2 regions of the Amycolatopsis mongoliensis genome follow, and region 2 is predicted to be linked to the other one. Evidence: predicted binding sites of a transcription regulator. Region 2 holds the regulator's gene; the other holds the start of a gene.
The links. The regulator HspR, encoded in region 2, represses chaperone genes until heat shock. The targets are predictions, from matches to a motif close to ANNTTGAGTNNNNNNNACTCAANNT.

Region 1 (10,505 bases), 860 kb from region 2:
GTGTTGAACACGCCGTTCGGGCTCGCGTCGTAGAAGAACTTCCACAGCAGCACGGCCACCACCGGCGGGATCACCACCGGCAGGTAGGCCAGCGCGCTGTAGAGCCCCTTCGCCCGCCGGACCTCGCTCATCAGCACCGCGGCGATGAGCGGGATCGGGTAACCGAGCAGCAGCGCCAGCACGGCGAACCACAGCGTGTTGCCCGCGGCGTTCCACAGCTGCGGGTCGCCGAGCACGGCCTTGTAGTTGTCCAGTCCGACGAACACCGGGGCCGAGACGAGGTTGGTCTGCTGGAAGCTCATCACGACGGCCTGGCCGATCGGCCGCCACGAGAACAGCCCGAACACCGCCAGCATCGGCAGCAGGAACAGCACGGTGCCGAGGCCGCCGCCGCGCACCCACGTCAGGGGGGTGCGCCGGCGGCGGGCCCGGGCCGGGCGGCGCGAGGTCGCCGTCGCCGGCCGGGCCGCCGTGAGCGTCACGGCTTGTCCAGCAACGCCTGGGCCTGCGTCTGCGCGTCGGCGAGCAGCGCGGGGATGTCCGCGCCGCGGTCGGTCAGGACCTTCTGCGCCACCGGGTCGAGCAGGCCGTAGACCTGCTGGGTGGACCGCGTCGGTTCCGGGATCAGCGGCTGGCCGAACATCTTGTCCGTGTACGGCGTCATCTGCTTCACCGGCACGTTGACGTACTGCGCGATCCAGCCCATCCGCTGGTCGTAGGTCGCCTTGTCGAACACCGGCAGCTCGGGCGAGCCGACCGCCTCGCCCGAGTCCGCGGTCGTCTTCGCGTCGGCGACCGCCGCGGCCTGGTCGGCCTGCTTGCTCAGGTAGTAGAAGTCGATCCACTTCACGGCCGCGGCCTTGACGGCGTCGTTCGCCTTGGCGTTGACGCCGGCGAGCGTGCCGCCGCCGAGGACACCGGCGTCCGGGCCGTCGAGGGGGAGGGCCGTGACGCCGTAGTCGTCCGCCTTGATCGCGTTCTGCGCCTTCAGTGAGCCGTAGTTGCCGCCGCCGGAGACGTACATCCCGATCCGGCCGGCGGCGAAGTCCTGGTTGATGCCGTTCCAGTCGTAGAGGAAGTTCGCGCCCATGCTGTTGTCGTCCCACCGCATGGTGTGGATGGTCTGCAGCGCACGGGCCATCTGCGGGGTGTTCAGCGTCGCCGTCGCCTTGTCGCCGGCCAGCTGTTCGGTGCGGCCGCCGAAGTCGTAGTCGAGCGTGGTGAGGATCCAGCCGCCGGTGTTGTCGGTGGTCAGCTGGGCGTACCCGGCCTGGCCGGTCTTCTGCGCGATCTGCTTCGCGTCCGCGCGGATTTCGTCCCAAGTGGACGGTGGCTTGTCCGGGTCGAGACCGGCCTGCTTGAAGAGCGTGCGGTTGTAGTGCAGGGCCTGGCCGTGGGCGGCGATCGGGACGGCCCACATCTTCCCGTCGGCGGCCGAACCGGCCTTCGCGACCTCGGGGTTGAACTTCTTCGCATACGGCAATTGGTCGACCAGGCCGCTGATGTCGGCGAGCTGACGGCGTTCGATCAGGCCGCGGCCGTCGGTGAACGGCATGGTCAGGACGTCCGGGAGGGTGCCGCCCGCCAGTTGCGCGGTGAACGTCGTCGCGTCCCACTTGAACTCCTGCGGGACCAGGTCGATCTTCGGGTTCGCGGCTTCGAACTGCGTCACCCGGGCGTTGAACGCGGCGACCGCGCCTTGGTCCAGGCCCGGTTCGATGGACACCTTGACGACGGTCTTGCCGTCGGCGGTGGTGGTGTCGCCGGCGCCGGAACAGGCGGTCAGCGCGGCGGCGGCGCACAGGCACACCGCGGCGATCTTCGAGGACTTCATCGTCACTCCTGGCGGGGTTTCAGACTCGCAGCCAGACGGCTGTGTCGGTGGGCAACTGGGCGTCCGTCAGCTCTTCGCTGGCGAGCAGGACTTCGAGGTGGACGGGCAGGTCGAGCGGGGTTTCGCCGAAGTTGACCAGGCAGAGCAGGTCGTCACCGCGGCGGAAGGCGAGGACGTCGGCGCCGCCGTCGGCCGCCCAGGCGAACTCCTCGCCACGCAGCGCGGGCTCGGACCGGCGCAGCGCGATCATGGTGCGGTAGAGCGTCAGCATCGACCGGGGATCGCCGTCCTGCCGCTCGACCGAGTAGTCACCCCAGTTCGCGGGCTGGGGCAGCCAAGGGGTTCCGGCGCCGAAGCCGAACGCGCTGTCCGCGTCGGACGTCCAGGGCAGCGGGACGCGGCAACCGTCGCGGCCGGGGTCGGTGCCACCCGAGCGGAAGTGCATCGGGTCCTGCAGGACGCCGAGCGGGAGGTCCTCGACCTCGGGCAGACCCAGCTCGTCGCCCTGGTAGACGTACAGCGAGCCGGGCAAAGCGGCCGACAGCAGCGCGGCCGCGCGCGCCCGCCGCTGCGCCTTCACGAGGTCCGTGGGGATGCCGAAGGCGCGGGCGACGAAGCCGAACGAACTGTCCTCACGGCCGTAGCGGGTCGCCGCGCGGGTGACGTCGTGGTTGGACAGCACCCACGTCGGCGGCGCGCCGACCGAGCCGTGGGCGTCCAAAGTGGACACGATGGCGGTGCGGAGTTCGCCGGCGTCCCACGGGCGCATCATGAAGTCGAAGTTGAACGCCGTGTGCATCTCGTCCGGCCGCAGGTAGCGCGCGAAGCGGCGCGGATCGGCCAGCCAGACCTCACCGACCAGCACGCGCGGCTCCGCGTAGGAGTCGGCGACGGCCCGCCAGCTCCGGTAGATGTCGTGGATCTCGTCGCGGTCGACGAACGGGTGCGCGTCCGGCGTCACCTCGTTGGGCAGCGACGGGTCCTTGACCGGCATGGTCGCGGAGTCGATGCGGATGCCCGCGACACCCCGGTCGAACCAGAAGCGCAGCACGCGCTCGTGCTCGGCGCGGACGTCCGGGTGGTTCCAGTTGAGGTCCGGCTGCTCGGGCGCGAACAGGTGCAGGTACCACTCGCCGGGCGTGCCGTCCGGTTCGGTGACGCGCGTCCAGGTGCCGCCGGAGAAGCTGGACTCCCAGTCCGTCGGCGGCAGCTCGCCGTGCTCGCCGCGGCCCGGGCGGAACCAGAACCGTCGGCGCTCCGGCGATCCCGGCCCGGCGGCGAGCGCGTCCCGGAACCACTCGTGCCGGTCCGAGACGTGGTTGGGGACGATGTCCACAATGGTCCTGATGCCCAGCCCGGCCGCGTCGGCGATCAGCTCTTCGGCCTCCGCGAGGGTCCCGAACGCCGGGTCGATCGCGCGGTAGTCGGCGACGTCGTAACCGCCGTCGGCCAGCGGTGAGGAGTACCAGGGCGTGAACCAGAGGGCGTCCACCCCGAGGCTCTTCAGGTAGGGCAAGCGGGCGCGGACGCCGGCGAGATCGCCGGTGCCGTCGCCGTTGCCGTCGGCGAAACTGCGGGGATAGATCTGGTAGATGACGGCGCCGCGCCACCACGGCGTCCCCTGGCCGGGGGCGGTGGTCAGCGGGCTGGTCGAGAGGTCGGTGGTCACGGGACTCCCGTTCTGGCTCAACGGTTTCCGGAGCGCGGCGAAGGGTGCGGACCGGCGTCCGCAGCGATTAGGTTTAGCGCTATACCTCGCTAGACGGTAATGTCGTCCTGAGGTGGTTGTCAACGGCCGGTCCCGTAACCTTGGCGCCGGGGTGAGCGAGAGGAGTCCGAGGGTGCGCGTCACGCTGCGGGAGGTCGCCGAGCAGGCGGGCGTGAGCATGATGACCGTGTCGAACGTGATGAACGGCAACCGCGCGCGGGTCTCGCCGAGCACCATCGAGAAGGTCCAGCGCATCGCGGACGAGCTCGGCTACGTCCCGAGCGCGTCGGCTCGCAGCCTCGCGACGAAGGCGTCCCGGCTCGTCGGCCTGCTGGTGCCGGCCGCGGACGAGGACAGCCTGATGATCAGCCCGCACACCATGGCGATCGTCGGCCTGATCGAGCGCGAGCTGCGCAAATACGGCTACCACTTGCTGCTGCGCGGGGTCGCCCACCCGGACGAGGTCGCCGAAGCGCTGCGGTCGTGGAGCCTCGACGGCGCGATCCTGCTCGGCTTCCTCGACGAGGAGGTCGGCAAGCTGACGAAGAAGACGATCGGCGCGGTCCACGTCGTCGCGATCGACAGCTACTCGGCGAACCGCCTGACCACGGGCACGCGCTCGGACGACTTCGCGGGCGCCCGCCTCGCGGCTCGGCACCTGCTCGACCTCGGCCACCGCCGGATCCTGTTCGCCGGCCCGGCGTTCAGCGGTGTCGGCGTGGTCCACGAACGCTTCGAGGGCTTCTGCCAGGCGTTCGCGGACGCCGGTGCCGAGCGTCCGGGCCTGGTGGAGACGGTCAACACGACGTACGCGGAAGGCCACGAGCTGGGGCTGGTCCTGCGGGAGCGCCACGACCTGACGGCGGTGTTCGCGACGGCCGACATCCTCGCGGTCGGCATCGTCCACGGCCTGACCGAGACGGGCACGCGCGTGCCGCAAGACGTCTCGGTGGTCGGCTTCGACGACCTGGACCTCTGCAACTACGTGACCCCGAAGCTGACGACGATCTCGCAGGACATCGCCCGCAAGGCGTCGACAGCGGTGTCGATCCTGATGGGCTCGATCGAGAAGGGCGAGCGTCCGAAGCAGCCGGTGACGATCGACGTCTCGCTCGTCGAGCGTGAGTCGACCGCCCCGGTCCGGACATAGGAAACGGCCGGTTTCCCTTGGGGGAGAGGGAAACCGGCCGTTCAGCGGCGGCGTTCGGGGTTACGCCGCCTGGGGAACCGGCGTCGAAGCCGGGGTCAAAGCGAGGTCGAGGACCTCGCGGACGTTCGCCACCGCGTGGACGTCCAGCTGGGACAGCACCTCGGCCGGGACGTCGTCCAGGTCCGGCTCGTTGCGCTGCGGGATGATCACCGTCTTCATCCCCGCCCGGTGCGCCGCCAGCAGCTTCTGCTTGACGCCGCCGATCGGGAGGACGCGTCCGGTCAGGGACACCTCGCCGGTCATCGCGACGTCCGCCTTCACCACGCGGCCCGAGAGCAGCGACGCCAGCGCCGTCGTCATCGTGACGCCCGCGCTCGGCCCGTCCTTCGGGACCGCGCCGGCCGGCACGTGGACGTGGATGCCGCGGTTCTTCAGGTCACCCACCGGCAGTTCCAGCTCCGCGCCGTGCGAGCGCAGGTAGGACAGCGCGATCTGGACGGACTCCTTCATCACGTCGCCGAGCTGGCCGGTCAGCTGCAGCCCGGACGCGCCGGACTCCTGGTCCGCCAGCGACGCCTCGATGTAGAGGACGTCACCGCCGGCACCCGTCACCGCCAGGCCCGTCGCCACCCCCGGGGTCGCGGTCCGCTGGGTCGACGCGGGCAGCGACGACTCCGGCACGTGCCGCGGCCGGCCGAGGTAGGTCTCGAGCTCCGGAGCACCGATCGTCAGCGGCAAGGACACCTCGTCCAGCGCCACCTTCGTCGCGATCTTGCGCAGCACCTTCGCGATCGTGCGGTTCACGTCGCGCACGCCCGCCTCGCGGGTGTACTCGGCCGCGATCCGACTGAACGCGGCGTCGGTCAGGCTGACGTCCGCGGTGCCCAGGCCGGCGCGCTCCAGCTCCCGGGGGAGCAGGTGGTCGCGGGCGATGGTGACCTTCTCGTGCTCGGTGTAGCCGTCCAGCGTGACGAGCTCCATGCGGTCCAGCAGCGGACCGGGGATGGTCTCCAGCGCGTTGGCCGTCGCCAGGAACACGACGTCGGACAGGTCCAGCTCGACCTCGAGGTAGTGGTCGCGGAACGTGTGGTTCTGCTCCGGGTCCAGCACTTCGAGCAGGGCGGCCGTCGGGTCGCCGCGGTAGTCGGCGCCGACCTTGTCGATCTCGTCGAGCAGCACGACCGGGTTCATCGAGCCGGCTTCCTTGATGGCGCGGACGATCCGGCCGGGCAGCGCGCCGACGTAGGTGCGGCGGTGGCCGCGGATCTCCGCCTCGTCGCGGATGCCGCCGAGGGCGACGCGGACGAACTTGCGGCCCATGGCCTTCGCGACGGACTCACCCAGCGACGTCTTGCCGACCCCGGGAGGGCCCGCGAGGGCGAGCACCGCGCCGGACCGGCGTCCGCCGACCGGGCCCAGACCCGATTCGGCACGACGCTTCCGGACGGCCAGGTACTCGATGATCCGTTCCTTGACGTCGTCGAGGCCGGCGTGGTCGGCGTCCAGGACAGCCCGCGCGGCGGCGATGTCGTAGACGTCCTCGGTGCGCTCGTTCCAGGGCAGCTCCAGGACGGTGTCCAGCCAGGTGCGGATCCAGCCGCCCTCGGGGGACTGCTCGGACGTGCGGTCCAGCTTGTCCACCTCGGCCAGCGCGGCCTTCTTCACGGCGTCCGGCAGTTCGGCGGCCTCGACGCGGGCGCGGTAGTCGTCGTCCTGCGCGGTGCCGTCGAGCTCGCCGAGCTCCTTGCGGATGGCTTCGAGCTGGCGGCGCAGCAGGAACTCCTTCTGCTGCTTCTCCATGCCCTCGGCGACGTCCTTGCGGATCGTGTCGGTCACCTCGAGCTCGGCGAGGTGTTCCTTGCTCCACTCGAGCGCCTTCTCCAGGCGTGCGCTCACGTCGAGCGTGGTCAGCAGCTCGAGCTTCTGCTCGGTGTCGAGGTACGGCGCGTTGCCGGACAGGTCGGCGATCGCGGAGCCGTCCTCGACCTGCTGGACGGCGTCGATCAGCTGCCAGCCGCCGCGCTGCTGGAGGATCGAGATGACGACGGCCTTGTACTCGGCCGCGAGCTTCGCGGTCCGGTCGTCGGTGGTTTCGGGGGCGTCCTCGGCGTGCACCCAGCGGGCGGCGCCGGGGCCGTCGGCCATCCGGCCGACGAGGGCGCGCGCGGTCCCGCGCAGCAGCACGGCGGCCTTGCCGCCGGGCACGCGCCCGATGCGCTCGACGGTCGCGACGGTGCCGTACTCGGCGTACTCGCCGTGGACGCGCGGGACGATCAGGACCTCGGCCTTGGTGGCGCCGGTCGACCGGATGCCGGGGAAGGACGCCTGGCTCGGCGTGCTCGCCTGGGCGGACTCCACCGCTGCCCGCGTCTCGGTGTCGGTGAGGTCGAGCGGGACGACCATGCCCGGCAGCACGACGTCGTCATCGAGCGGGAGCACGGGCAGGAGGCGGGTGTCGGACATGTGCACTCCTCGTGTAGTTGAGTCTGCCTAGCTCAACTCTCCGATGGGTGTGTTTGTTTCCAGGAGTGCGTTCGCCCACAGCGAAGAAAGAAAGTGCAGGTCAGAGGCTTGGTCGGCGCGCGACGGCACACCAGGCGAAGGGCCGGGTCTCGAGGTCGATCACGTTCGGACGCTCGTCGGGACGCCAGTCCGGCAATGACGTCATCCCCGGCGGCAGCAGCGGCCAGCCGCCGAACCAGGGGAGCAGCTCCTCGGCCGACCGCAGCCACGCCGGGTTCGACGTGTCGCGGTAGGCGTCGATGAACCGCTTCACCTCTGCGGCGCGCTCCGGCGGCGCGTCGTCGCGGCACGTGCCGTGCGTCAACGCCAGCCAGCTGCCCGGCGCGAGCTTCGACCGGTACGTCGCCATCAGCCCGTCCGGATCGTCGGACGGCCCGACGAAGTGCATCACCGTGATCATCAGCAGGCACACCGGGCGCGACCAGTCGATGAGCGACGACGTCACCGGGTCGGCGAAGATCTCCTTCGGCCGCCGGATGTCCCGCTCGACCAGCCCCGCCCAGTCCGTCGCGCCCTCGCGTTCCAGGATCAGCCGCGAATGCGCGGCCGCCACCGGCTCGTAGTCGACGTAGACCACGGCGGCCCGTTCGCCGTCGGGCAGCAGGTCGCGGACGATCTCGTGCACGTTGCCGGCCGTCGGCACGCCGGAGCCGAGGTCGACGAACTGGCGGATGCCGGCGTCCATCGCCGCCGAGACCACCCGGTTCATGAACGCCCGGTTCTGCCGCGAGATCGGCCGGATCAGCGGCCACACCTTCTCCACGCGCCGGCCGAACTCGCGGTCGACGGCCCAGTGGTGGTTGCCGCCGAGGTACCAGTCGTAGACCCGCGCCGCGGACGGCTTGTCGGTGTCCACCCCGGCCGGGGCGATCGGGGCTCCTCCCACGCCCCCACCACCCTCGATGGAGGCGCTTCGCGCCGCTGTGTTCTCCGGGCTCATGCGCCGGGTTTCTCCGCGATGCCGCACCACGCGTACGGACGGGCCTCCGCCTCCAGCGCGTTGAGCTTCCGGTCGGGCCGCCAGTCCGGCAGGTGCACGATGCCCGGCTCCAGCAGGGTCCAGTCGCCGAACAGGGGCTCGATCTCCTCGCGGTCGCGCAGCCACACCGGGTTGCTCGTCTTCCGGTACTGCTCGACGAACCAGCGCAGTCCCTCGAGGGTCTTGCCGGTCCCGTCACCCTCGCTCATCTGCGAGATCGCCAGCCAGCTGCCCGGCGCGAGCTTGTCCCGGTACGCCTTCAGCAGGCCGATCGGGTCGTCGTCGGGCCCGACGAAGTGCAGCACCGCCATCATCATCAGGCAGACCGGCTTCGAGAAGTCGATGAGCCGCTTCGTCTCTTCGGCACGCAGCACGGCCTTCGCGTCCCGCATGTCGGCCTGGACGATGCCCGCCCAGTCCGTCGCCGCCTCCTCTTCGAGGATCAGCGTCGCGTGCGCGACCGCGACCGGCTCGTAGTCGACGTACACGACCGTCGCGTCGTGGTCCTCGGGCAGCTCGGCCTCGACGACCTCGTGCACGTTCCCGGCCGTCGGGACGCCGGAGCCGAGGTCGATGAACTGCCGGATCCCGGCCCGCAGCGCCGCCCGCACCGCGCGGTTCATGAACTCGCGGTTCTGCTTCGACCCGGGGCGCACCAGCGGCCACTGCTGCTCCATGCGCCGGCCGAACTCGCGGTCCACGGCCCAGTTCTGCGTGCCGCCCAGGTACCAGTCGTAGATCCGGGCCGCGGACGGCTTCTCGGTGTCGACGCCTTCGGGCGCTCTCGGCGCGGAATCCCGCTGCTTGGTCACGTCCGGCTCCCCTCGCTGCTCCGGGAGCCAGCCTATAAGGACTGTCGACCAGGGGTAATCCGCCAGTCGTTCACCGAACGGCTGGTCGACGCTGCCAGTACGTCCACAGCGGGCGGTACCCCTGCGCGTACCAGAACGGCGTCGACAGCGGGTTCGCCGCCGCGTGGTGCAGGAGGACGACGTCCGCGCCCTCCTCGTCGAGGACGTGGTGGGCGTGGGTGGCCAGCGCGGTACCGACACCGGACGACCGCGCCTCCTTCGCGACGGCCAGCGACGACAGGTAGCCGACGCGCCCCGCCGCGACGCGGTCGCTGATCCAGCCGGTCTCCCCGGGGTGCTGGACGTTCACCATGCCGAGCGGACGGCCGTACAGCTCGGCGATCCACAACGGAGGCTCCGGGCGGTTCAGCTGTTCGGCCAGGTCCTTGGCCATGATGTCCTCGACGCCCTGGCGCAGGTTGACCGTGCCGTACTGCGCGTCGAAGGAGTGCAGCTCGAGCCCCAGCGAGACGACGGTTTCGAGGTCGCCGGGCTCGGCGCGGCGGATCTTGACGCCGGGCGTGCCGCGCGGGCCCGCCGGGACCATCCGCTCGGCCGGGCGGACCGCGATCACGCGCAGCGGCGCGAACCCGTGGTGCAGCATTTCCCGCGTGCCGGCGGCGTCCCGGCTGGCGCGGGGGACGATCGCCGCGGTCTCGGTGTCGCCGCGCTCGGCGACCGCGCGCAGATGTTCATCCCATCGGGTGAGGAGGGCGTCGAGGGCCGCCGCGGGCTGCGGGCCGGCCAGCTGGAGGTCGAGGCGGTGCTCGGTCAGCGCCCGCCACGGCGCGTTGGGAGCGCCCTGGTCGACCTGGATGCGCGAGGCGAGGCCGGACGCCGCCGAGTCGGGCGTCGCCACCTCCAGCACCACCGCGCTTTCGGCTGCTTCGAAGGGGGAAGAACCGGGGAGCAGGGAATCCACCGCCGCGAGCCGGGCCGCGTGTTCGGTGGCAATCACGTCGCTGTGCATGGGCATATTGAAGCGCTACGCGGGACGCCGTGCGCAGAGAACCACCCCTGCTTCGGCCACCGGACCCCCGGTCCGGGGTAGGGCCCCGAGTGCCACAAGGTTTCACCCCTTGGTCCACGCAGGTCAGCGCCATCGAGGCATTGTTAACCCTGGGGTGATCTCCTACTGTCTCGAAAGGGACGCGGGTACGCCCTACGGGGTACGGTATGGCCCTTGTCCACACCCGAAGTCACGGATCAGCACCGGTGGACAAGCCGGGAGGGAAGGTCGGATGCCGGACACCAACGCCCACGGCGACGCCGTCGCACAGGCGCAGCCCGGGCCGGGAGCCGCTTCCGGGGCACCTCCCCAGTCCGCCGAGGCCCGCACCGACGAGCGCCGGTTCCGCGCGTACACCTTCGCCGTCCTGAGCATCGGGCTCGCCGCCGCGTTCGCCGTCGGGTCCTGGCTGCCGTTCGACTGGGACAGCCGGCTGCTGTGGATCGGGCCG
Region 2 (10,505 bases):
CGCTTCGGACGGCTCCCGACGCCGAGTTCTCCCGCAAGTTCCTCGACGTGCTGACCGGCCAGCAGCAGGGAGCGGTCGAGCTGGCCCAGACGGAGAACGGAACGGGCGGCGGGGTCAACGCCCAGGCCCGCGACCTGGCCCGGCGCGTCATCGAGTCGCGGACGGCCGAGGTCGAGCAGCTGCTGAACTTCAAGGTGTGACGTCCCCGCGGCGCGGACCGCGAGCAGCCCCCTGCCCGGCTGCTCGCGGCCTGCGGTTATTCGCTTGGCCGTGTCCGCGTGCGGCAGTTAGCCTTCCGATCATGTACGCGCGCCCCGTCTTCATGAGGTTGCGGATCCGCCGCTGACGGCGGCGCACCGAGCTCTTTTCCCTGCCCGCCGTTCCGGCCTTCGCCGGGCGGCCTTCTCGTGCTGCCCGGCTCCCTCCAGAGCTGCGGAGCATCCCTTGACTTCCCTCCTGCCCGAACACACCCACCTGCGCGCGGACCGCGTCGGCGTCACGCTCGGCTCCCGCCGGGTCCTGCACGACGTCAGCGTCACCGTCTCGGCCCGGTCCCGGCTGGCGATCGTCGGCGAGAACGGGCGCGGCAAGACCACGCTGCTGCACGTCCTCGCCGGGCTCCGGGCGCCCGACCACGGCACCGTCCACCGGACGGGCACCGTCGGCGTCGCCCGGCAGGCGCTGCCGTTCCGGTCCGGCGAAACCGTCGGCACGCTGACCACCGAGGCCTTGCGCGAAGCCGACGAGGCCTTGCGAGCGCTCGATGCGGCGACCGAGAACTTCGCCGAAGACCGCTACGCCGCGGCACTCGACGCGGCCACGCGGCTCGACGCGTGGGACGCCGAACGCCGTGTCGACGTCGCCCTCGAAGCCCTCGCCGCCTGCAGCGACCGGACCCGCGAGCTCAGCACGCTCTCGGTCGGGCAGCGCTACCGCGTGCGCCTGGCCTGCCTGCTCGGCGCGCGGCACGACTTCCTGCTGCTCGACGAGCCCGGCAACCACCTCGACGCGGGCGGCCTCGCTTTCCTCACCGACCGCCTGCGCGGCCACGACGGCGGCGTCGCGCTGGTCAGCCACGACCGCGCGCTGCTCAGCGACGTCGCGACCGAGTTCCTCGATCTCGACCCCAGCCAGGACGGCCGCCCGCGCAGTTACGCCGGCGGCTACGCGGCCTGGCAGGACGGCCGCCGCCGCGACCGCGAACGCTGGGTCCAGGAGTTCGAGGAGCAGCAGGACACGCACCGGCAGCTCACGCTCGCGGTGACGCAGGCACGCGACCGGCTCAGCACCGGCTGGCGTCCGGACAAGGGCACCGGACGGCACCAGCGCCAGTCCCGCGCCCCCGGCGTCGTCCAGGCGCTCAACCGGGAGCGGGCGGCGCTGGAGGCGCACCGCGTGACCGTGCCCGAGCCGCCGTTGTCGTTGCGGTGGCCCGATCTCGGCGCGGGCGCCCGCCGGTCGCTGGCCGGCCTGCACGGCGTCGGCGTGGCCGGCCGCCTCGCGGGCCCGGTGACGCTGAACCTCGACAGCGGCGACCGGCTGCTGGTCACCGGCGGCAACGGCGCCGGGAAGTCCACGCTGCTGTCGGTCCTCGCCGGCGAACTGACGCCGACGAGCGGCACGGTCCGGCACGCTCCCGGCGCGCAGATCGCACTGGTGGGCCAGGAGGTCCCGGCGTGGCCGGACGACCTCACCGCTCGTCAGCTGTTCGAACGCGCCGCCGTGCCGTTTTCGGCCATGGGACTGCTCGACGCGGAGGCCCTGCGGACGCCGGTGGGCCGGATGTCCCAGGGCCAGCAGCGACGGCTCGACCTGGCCCTGCGCCTGGCCGGACGGCCCGACGTGCTCGTCTTCGACGAACCGACCAACCACCTGTCGGCGACGCTCGTCGAGGAGCTGACCGAGGCACTGCTGGCCACGCCGGCCGCGGTGGTCGTGGCGACGCACGACCGCCGGATGCTGACGGATCTCGCGTCCTGGCCCCGCCTGGCTCTCGGGGGCTGAAAGCCGTGAAGGCCTCCTTCCCGGCCATAAGAGCCGGTAAGGAGGCCTTCACGGACTTGCGGTCTCAGCGGCGCTTGGGGCGCCAGACCACCATTGCCGTCTGCTGGTTGAGCGGGACCAGGTCCCGGCGGTAGGACGCGTGCGCCGCCGCCGCGGCCTGTTCCCCGGCCGCGTACGCCGCGGCCAGTTCTTCGGTGAGCTCCTGCAGGCGGGCCCGCAGCGCGTCGACCTGGTTCTCCAGCTCGATGATGCGCTTGATCCCGGCCAGGTTCACGCCGTCTTCCTGTGACAGGCGCTGGACCTCGCGCAGCAGCGCGATGTCCCGCATCGAATAGCGGCGACCGCCGCCGGAGGTGCGGCCCGGCGACACCAGGCCCTGCCGGTCGTAGGTGCGCAACGTCTGCGCGTGCATCCCGGCCAGCTGTGCCGCCACCGAGATGACGAACACCGGGGTCTCTTCGTCGCCTTCCTGGGGGATCCCGCCGAACATCCCGCTCACCTGCCTTCGAGCAGCTCAGTGATCTCGGGCCGGGGGTCGTGCCCGGCCATCGACTCGGCGAACGCCTGCAGTGCCTCGCGTGCCTTGTCGTCCAGTTTGGCGGGAATCGCCGCCTGGAGGGTGACGAGCAGGTCACCCTGCGAACCGTCGCGCTTGGCGATGCCCTTGCCGCGCACGCGCAGCACCCGGCCGCTCGCGGTGCCCGGCGGCACCTTGAGCGAGACCTTGCCCTCGAGCGTCGGCACCGTGATCGTCGTGCCGAGCGCGAGCTCGGTGAAGTCCACCGGGACGGTGATCGTCAGGTCGAGCCCCTTGCGCCCGAACAGCGCGTGCGGGGCCACGTGCACCCGGACGTACAGGTCGCCCGCCTGCGCGCCACCCCGGCCCGGCTCGCCCTGGCCGGCCAGGCGGATCCGCTGGTCGTCGTCGACGCCCGGCGGGATCCGGACGGTCAGCGTGCGGGTCCGCGTGCTGATGCCTTCGCCGCCGCACTCGGGGCACGGGTCGTCGATGATCTGCCCGCGCCCACGGCAGTCGCGGCACGGCTCCGAGAACGCGAACGCGCCCTGGCTGCGGCTGACCAGCCCCGAACCGGAACAGGTCGGGCAGGTCCGCGGCGACGTGCCCGGCTTCGCGCCGTTGCCGCCGCACGTCGAACAGGTCGCCGGGCTCGACAGCCGCAGCGGCAGGGTCGCGCCCTTGACCGCTTCGACGAAGTCGATCCGGACGTCCGTCTCGACGTCGGCCCCGCGCTGGGGCCGGTTCGCCGTCGCCCCCGCCGTCGTCCGGCCACGGCCGAACAGCCCGCCGAGGATGTCGCCGAGCCCGCCGAAGCCGCCCTGCTGACCGGCGCCGGCCTGGCCGAAGATGTCGCCGACGTCGAAGCTGCCGCTGCCACCGCCACCGGGGAAGTTGAACCCGCCCCCGGCGCCGCCGAACAGCCGCCGCGCCTCGTCGTACTCCTTGCGCTTGCTCGCGTCGGAGAGCACGCCGTAGGCCTCGGAGACCGCCTTGAACTTCTGCTCCGCCTGCGCGTTGCCGGAGTTCGCGTCCGGGTGGTTCTCCTTGGCCAGCTTCCGGTAGGCCTTCTTGATCTCGTCCGCCGTGGCGTCGGAGGAGACGCCCAGTTCACGGTAGAAGTCCTTACCGATCCATTCCCGTGCACTCATCGGGCGTCTCCTCCTCCCACTTGAACCGGATTCTGCTTACTGCTGCTGGTCATCGAGTCCGCCGTCGAGCGGCAGCTCGCCACCGACGGACGGGTCCACCGGGGCCGCGCCGGGCTCGTGGTCGGTCACGCCGACCAGCGCCGCCCGCAGCACGCGGTCCCCGAAGCGGTAGCCGCGGCGCATGACCACGGTGACCGTCGGGCCCGCCACGTCCGGCGAGGTGTTGTGCTGCACGGCCTCGTGCACGCTCGGGTCGAAGACCTCGCCCTCGGTGCCGAACGACTCGAGCCCCGCGCGCTGCAGGCCGCTGATCAGCTTGTCGCCGACCGCCTTGAACGCGCCGGTGAGGTCACCGTGCTGCTCGGCCCGCTCGAGGTCGTCGAGCAGCGGCAGCAGGTCGTTCACCACGGTCGCCTTCGCACCGAGGACGACCGCCTCGCGGTCGCGCTCGACCCGCTTGCGGTAGTTGGCGTACTCCGCCTGCAGGCGCTGGAGGTCGGCGGTGCGCTCGGCCAGCTCCTTCTCCACGTCGGAGACGACCGACACCGAATCGTCCACAATGGATTCCCCGAGCGAGGGGCCCGCGTGCTCCACGGGCGCTTCCTCCGGCTCCGGCGCGGCGTGGGCCGGACCGGGCGGGCGAACCTGCCCGGTCTGGGGGTCCACCCGCCGCCGATCCCGCACGACCACCGGCTCCTCGGGGCCGCGGCCCTGGTTCTCGGATTCGTCGTAGCTGTGGGTCACTTCTTCTCGTCCTCTTCGACGATCTCGGCGTCCACCACGTCATCGGCCTTGGCCTGGCCGCCGGCCGCACCGGCGTCCCCGGCCGCGCCCGAAGCACCGGCCGCACCGGCCGCCGCGTCGGCGTTCGCGTTGGCGTACAGGGCGGTGCCCAGCTCCTGCGAAGCGGTGTTCAGCTTCTCGATCGACTCGCGGATCTTCGCCGAGTCGGTGCCCTTGAGCGCCTCGTTCGACTCGTCGATCGCGGACTTGACCTTGCCCTTGAGGTCCTCGGGCAGCTTGTCGTCGTTGTCCTTGAGGAACTTCTCGGTCTGGTAGACCAGCGTCTCGGCCTGGTTGCGGGTCTCGGCCTCTTCGCGGCGGGTCTTGTCTTCCTCGGCGTGCGCCTCGGCGTCCTTGACCATCCGCTCGATGTCGTCCTTCGGCAGCGCGGAGCCACCGGTGATCGTCATCGACTGTTCCTTGTTCGTGCCCAGGTCCTTCGCGGTCACGTGCACGATGCCGTTGGCGTCGATGTCGAAGGTGACCTCGATCTGCGGCACGCCACGCGGGGCCGGCGGGAGGCCGGTCAGCTCGAACATGCCGAGCTTCTTGTTGTGCGCGGCGATCTCGCGCTCACCCTGGAACACCTGGATCTGCACCGACGGCTGGTTGTCGTCCGCGGTGGAGAAGATCTCCGAGCGCTTGGTCGGGATCGTGGTGTTGCGCTCGATGAGCTTGGTGAACACGCCACCCTTGGTCTCGATGCCCAGCGACAGCGGCGTGACGTCCAGCAGCAGGACGTCCTTGACCTCGCCCTTCAGGACACCGGCCTGCAGCGCCGCGCCGACCGCGACGACCTCGTCCGGGTTCACGCCCTTGTTCGGCTCGCGGCCGCCGGTCAGCTCCTTGACCAGCTCGGCGACGGCCGGCATGCGGGTGGAACCACCGACGAGCACGACGTGGTCGATGTCGCCGACGGAGATGCCCGCGTCCCGGATGACGTTGTTGAACGGCGCCTTGGTCCGGTCGAGCAGGTCCGAGGTGATCTTCTGGAACTCGGCGCGCGAGAGCTGCTCGTCGAGGAACAGCGGGTTCTTGTCCGCGTCGACGGTGATGTACGGCAGGTTGATGCCGGCCGAGTTCGAGCTGGAGAGCTCGATCTTCGCCTTCTCCGCCGCCTCACGGATGCGCTGGAGCGCCATCTTGTCCTTGGTGAGGTCGATGCCGTTCGTGGCCTTGAACTTGTCGACCAGCCACTTGACGATGCGCTCGTCCCAGTCGTCACCACCGAGGTGGTTGTCACCGGAGGTCGCGCGGACCTCGACGACGCCCTCGCCGATCTCCAGCAGCGAGACGTCGAAGGTGCCGCCACCGAGGTCGAAGACCAGGATGGTCTGTTCCTTCTCGCCCTTGTCCAGGCCGTAGGCCAGCGCGGCGGCGGTCGGCTCGTTGACGATGCGGAGCACGTTCAGGCCGGCGATCTGCCCGGCCTCCTTGGTGGCCTGCCGCTGCGCGTCCTCGAAGTACGCCGGGACGGTGATCACCGCGTCGGTGATCGTCTCGCCCAGGTACGCCTCGGCGTCGCGCTTCAGCTTCATCAGCACCCGCGCGCTGATCTCCTGCGACGTGTAGTTCTTGCCGTCGATCTCGGTCTTCCAGTCGGTGCCGATGTGCCGCTTCACGGACCGGATGGTCCGGTCGACGTTCGTCACGGCCTGGTTCTTCGCCGGCTGACCGGTCAGCACTTCGCCGTTCTTGGCGAAGGCGACGATCGACGGGGTGGTCCGGGAGCCTTCCGAGTTGGCGATGACCGTCGGCTCGCCGCCCTCAAGGACGGCGACGACCGAGTTGGTCGTGCCGAGGTCGATGCCGACCGCTCGCGCCATGGTGCTTTCCTCCTGTGTAAGCCTGCTATGTTCGTGACCTGCACGTTCTTCCTCGCCTTGAGCGAGGCTCTGGCAAGTTTTATCCGGGCTTCGCGCATCTCGTCAAGCTGGACTTGAGCCGAGTGCACTCAACCTTCGTACCCAGCCTAACGAGGCGGTGCGGGTTCTTGTTCCCGGGTTCCTCGGTGGAGTGCGCGGTAACCGGGTGTGACGCCGCTCACCAGGCAGTTCGCGCTGCTCAGGCGACCCGACAGCGTCACTCGCCGCTCCACCGGCAGACCGCCCCACGACCGGGCGTGACCCCACTCACCAGGTAGTCCACCTCCGCCGCGCGGGCGCACGCGGAGTTGAACAGCCCCGTGTGGCCGTCGTCGGTGCGGGTCAGCAGGGCCGCGCCGTCGATGCTCGCCGCCAGGCCGCGGGCCCAGGCCAACGGCGTCGCCGGGTCGTGGGCGCCCCCGACCACCAGGATCGGCGGAGCCCCGTGGACCGGGTGGGGCTGTGGTGGGTTCTTCGGCGGGACCGGCCAGCCCGTGCAGCCGCTGGTGAAGTCCCAGAACTCCGAGTACCGCCAGCTGTGCGGCGCCAGCGCGCGGAGCAGGCCGGCCGTGATCCCCATGTCCGCCGGCCCGGTGAACGGCGACGGGAAGTCGTGGCAGCCGATCGCCCGGTACGCGCCGTAGAGCGGGGACAGGAACTGGTTCCGCTCGGTCAGCCCCTTGGCGTCGGGGAACTCGCCGCCGGCCGCGGCCAGCGCCTTGCCGAGCGCCGGCCACTCGTCCCGGATGTAGAGGTGGTTGTAGACGCCGGCCGAGATCTCGTCGGCCGTCGCCGGGCGGCCCAGATCGCTCGCCCACACCGCGCCGTGCGCGGCCCGCGTCACCACGTCGTCGTAGAAGCGGAGGACGTCCCGGCCGTGCAGGGTGCACTCGGCCGAGCCGCGGCACCAGTCCGCGAACCGGACCAGCGTGTCTTCGGTCGCCGCGGCCTCTTCGAGGATCGCCCGGCGCAGCGGCCGGGCGTGGTCGACGGCACCGTCGAGCACCATCGTCCGGACCCGGTCCGGGTGCTTCGACGCGTAGACCGCGCCCAGCTCGGTGCCGTACGACAGGCCCAGCCACGAGATCTTCGGCTCGCCGAGCGCCGCGCGGATCGTCTCGATGTCCTCGGCCGCGCTCTGCGTGTCCGCGTTCGCCAGCAACGGCCCGGTGCGGGCCAGGCAGTCCTCGCCCGCCGCCCGGTTGTGCGCCACCAGCGCATCGAACTCCGGCCTCGACGAGGGGAACCGGTTCAGCGCCGGATCCCACAAACCCGGGCCGCACGTGATCCGTGGCGTGCTGGACCAATCGCCGCGCGGGTCGAAGCCCACGACGTCGAACCGCTGCCGCAGCCGCGCGAGGTCCGGCGATGCCAGCCCGCCGAACTGGACGAACCCGACGCCGGAGCCGCCCGGCCCACCCGGGTTCACCAGCAGCGAGCCGATCCGCCGGCCCGGATCGAGCGCGGGCAGCCGGGCCAGCGCGAGCCGCGCCGACCCCAGCTCCGGCCGCGCCCGGTCGATCGGGACGTCGACCGTCGCACACTCGGCTGCCGGTTCTTGCTGGGTCGCACATGGCTGCCACGTCAGCGAAGACGCTGAAGCGACCGCCGGTACCGCCGCCATGACCACGACCGCCGCGACGACCGCGACGACCCGGCGCACGTCCATGATCTGGTTCCTCCCCCTGCACGCCGGCCTTCGGCGTGCTTCCTTCCTAACAGCGACCACCGACGGTTCAGGAGCGGCGGCCGGTCCAGGAAGACAGGAAGAAATCCGGGTTTCCTTGCTGCACAACGACTTCCGCCGGAGCACCCACCCAGGAAGTCACTCGATAGTGGGAATCCGCGGCGACCGGCACCCCCTGCGCCGGCGCCGCGGACTCCTCCCCCCGCGCGAACCCCACGACGCCGAACATCGCGACGGCCCCCAGCAGCGCGGCCGCCAGCACGCGCCGTTCGATCTTGCTCATGGTGAAAAGCCCCCGTAGTAAGGAAAAGTCAGGCCGCGCGGACCGTGACGCTGCCGCTGTCGGTCGTGAGGTCGAGCGTGTTCGGCGCGGAGCCGTCGGTCGGGACGTCGATGCTGCGGTGCCCGCTGTCGCTGTCGCCGACGACCCGGTACGGCCCGCCCGGCACCTCGACGTCGACGCTGCCGCTGTCGGCCTTGATCTTGACGTTGTTCGCCTGCGCCAGCGTGAAGTCGACCCTCCCGCTCGACGACGTCACGTCGACCGGCCCGCGCACCCCGGTGCCCTTGATGCTGCCCGAGTCCGCGTGCACCTGGACCTCGCCGACGTCCCGCAGGTCGATCCCGCCGCTCTCCAGCCGCAGCTTCACCAGGCCGGGCACGTCTTCGACGCGCGCGTGGCCGGAGTCCGACTGGACGTCCACGCTCGCCACCCCGGCGACGTCCAGGCCGCCCGAGTCCATCCGGCCGCTGACCGGCACGCCCGCGGGCACGACCACCTCGAAGTCGACCGAGCAGTTGCTCCCGCAGTCGGTGAGCACGAGCTGGTCGCCGTCGACGCGGAAGAACGTGTCGCCGGGCTTGCTCCGCCAGTGGTAATTGACCTTTTCGTGCACCGTCGACGATCCCGTGCCGGTGCGGATCTTGACCGACCCCGAGTCGCCTTCCAGCTTCACGCTGCGGATGGTCTCCGAAAGGGTTTTGGTGTTCTCGAAGTCCGATCCCCAGCCCCAGCCGAACGCGGTCGCCAGGCCGACGCCGATCAGGACGATGCCACCCAGAGCCAGAAGCGGGCGCGCCATGGTCGTTGGTCCCCTCAGTGATGTTTCCTCTGCGTGAGAAACGTTATGGCCACGTGCGGGGGCAGCACATGGGGGTAACCCCCCGAAAGACCCTGAGATCCGTCCCTGACACGCAGGGGTGGCTCGGGGGGCCTAACCTGGCGCCAGGCTCCAGTTCCGTGATCAGGAGGATCCATGCCGCAAGCACCCGGCCCGTACGAATCCCTGCCCGACGTGCCGTCCTTCACCCTCCGCAGCACCGACGTCGCCGACGGCGAAACCCTCGCCACCCCCCACCTCTCCGGCATCTTCGGCGCCGGCGGCGAGGACCGTTCGCCGCAGCTGGCGTGGGAAGGCTTCCCGGCGGAGACGAAGAGCTTCGCGGTCACGTGCTACGACCCGGACGCCCCGACCGGCAGCGGGTTCTGGCACTGGGCGGTGTTCAACATCCCGCCGTCGGTGACCGAGCTGGCGTCCGGCGCGGGCGACGGCTCCGGCCTCCCGGCCGGCGCGGTCACCTTGAAGGGCGACGGCGGGGTCAAGCAGTTCCTCGGCGCGGCGCCCCCGCCCGGGCACGGCCCGCACCGCTACTACTTCGCGGTGCACGCGCTCGACGTCGACAAGCTGGACGTGCCGGAGGACGCGACGCCGGCGTTCCTGGGCTTCAACATGTTCGGGCACACCCTGGCTCGTGCGGTGATCACACCGGTGTACGAGAACAAGGGCTGAGTTCGAAAACGGGCCCGGCGCTGTTGCGGATCGGCAACGGTGCCGGGCCCGTTTTCGTCGGTGGCCGATGACACACTGCGGTCATGCCACCACCGATAGCGACACCCCGGTCGAGAGCGCTGGGGTTCGGGTTGCGGAAGGCGCGGACGGCGCGCGGGTACGGCGTGCGCGAACTCGCGCGAGCCGCGGACGTGCACCCGGCCGATCTGTCCAACTGGGAACTGGGCAGCCGGGTGCCGAAGGTCGAGGAGGTCGCGGTCCTGCTGGGGCAACTGCGGGTGCCGGCGGAGGAACGGAAGCGGCTGCTCGAACTGGCCGGGCACGCGCGGGAGCCGAACTGGCTCGAGAAGGAGATGCCCAACGCGCCGGCAATCCTGACGACGCTGGCCGAGTACGAGCGCACGGCGGCCTCGATCTTCAGCTGGCAGCCGATGGTCGTGCACGGGCTGCTGCAGACCCCGGACTACGCGCGGGCGATCCTGGCGTACGGCGGTTCTCCCACGCACCTGGTCGAGCAGCGGATGCGGGTGCGCATGATCCGCCAGGCCGCTCTGCGCGAGCATCCCGCGCCGGAATGTTCCATCCTGCTCGGCGAAATTGCGCTCCGACAGCGGATCGGCGGGACCGAAACGCTGATCGGCCAGCTCCGGCACCTGCTCGATCTCCCACGCAGGCTCGCGGTGCGGGTGGTTCGCTTCGGCGGCGATT

Region 1: lon (endopeptidase La) is a predicted target of HspR. The motif match lies at 7,170-7,194, and genes of this name have one in related genera.

The regions. Positions count from the first base shown of each region.
Region 1 covers NZ_CP127295.1:1,728,844-1,739,348, reverse strand. The annotation lists gene QRX60_RS08250 (carbohydrate ABC transporter permease) at 1-482, opposite strand, end outside; gene QRX60_RS08245 (ABC transporter substrate-binding protein) at 479-1,834, opposite strand; gene QRX60_RS08240 (glycoside hydrolase family 13 protein) at 1,854-3,503, opposite strand; gene QRX60_RS08235 (LacI family DNA-binding transcriptional regulator) at 3,676-4,692, shown strand; gene lon (endopeptidase La) at 4,753-7,155, opposite strand; gene QRX60_RS08225 (SAM-dependent methyltransferase) at 7,256-8,101, opposite strand; gene QRX60_RS08220 (SAM-dependent methyltransferase) at 8,152-9,006, opposite strand; gene QRX60_RS08215 (GNAT family N-acetyltransferase) at 9,077-10,015, opposite strand; gene QRX60_RS08210 (putative bifunctional diguanylate cyclase/phosphodiesterase) at 10,287-10,505, shown strand, end outside.
Region 2 covers NZ_CP127295.1:2,592,499-2,603,003, reverse strand. The annotation lists gene QRX60_RS12605 (DUF305 domain-containing protein) at 1-200, shown strand, start outside; gene QRX60_RS12600 (ABC-F family ATP-binding cassette domain-containing protein) at 445-2,004, shown strand; gene QRX60_RS12595 (heat shock protein transcriptional repressor HspR) at 2,069-2,494, opposite strand; gene dnaJ (molecular chaperone DnaJ) at 2,500-3,672, opposite strand; gene grpE (nucleotide exchange factor GrpE) at 3,709-4,416, opposite strand; gene dnaK (molecular chaperone DnaK) at 4,413-6,281, opposite strand; gene QRX60_RS12575 (alpha/beta hydrolase) at 6,538-7,989, opposite strand; gene QRX60_RS12570 (hypothetical protein) at 8,057-8,290, opposite strand; gene QRX60_RS12565 (DUF4097 family beta strand repeat-containing protein) at 8,319-9,089, opposite strand; gene QRX60_RS12560 (YbhB/YbcL family Raf kinase inhibitor-like protein) at 9,264-9,797, shown strand; gene QRX60_RS12555 (helix-turn-helix domain-containing protein) at 9,881-10,505, shown strand, end outside.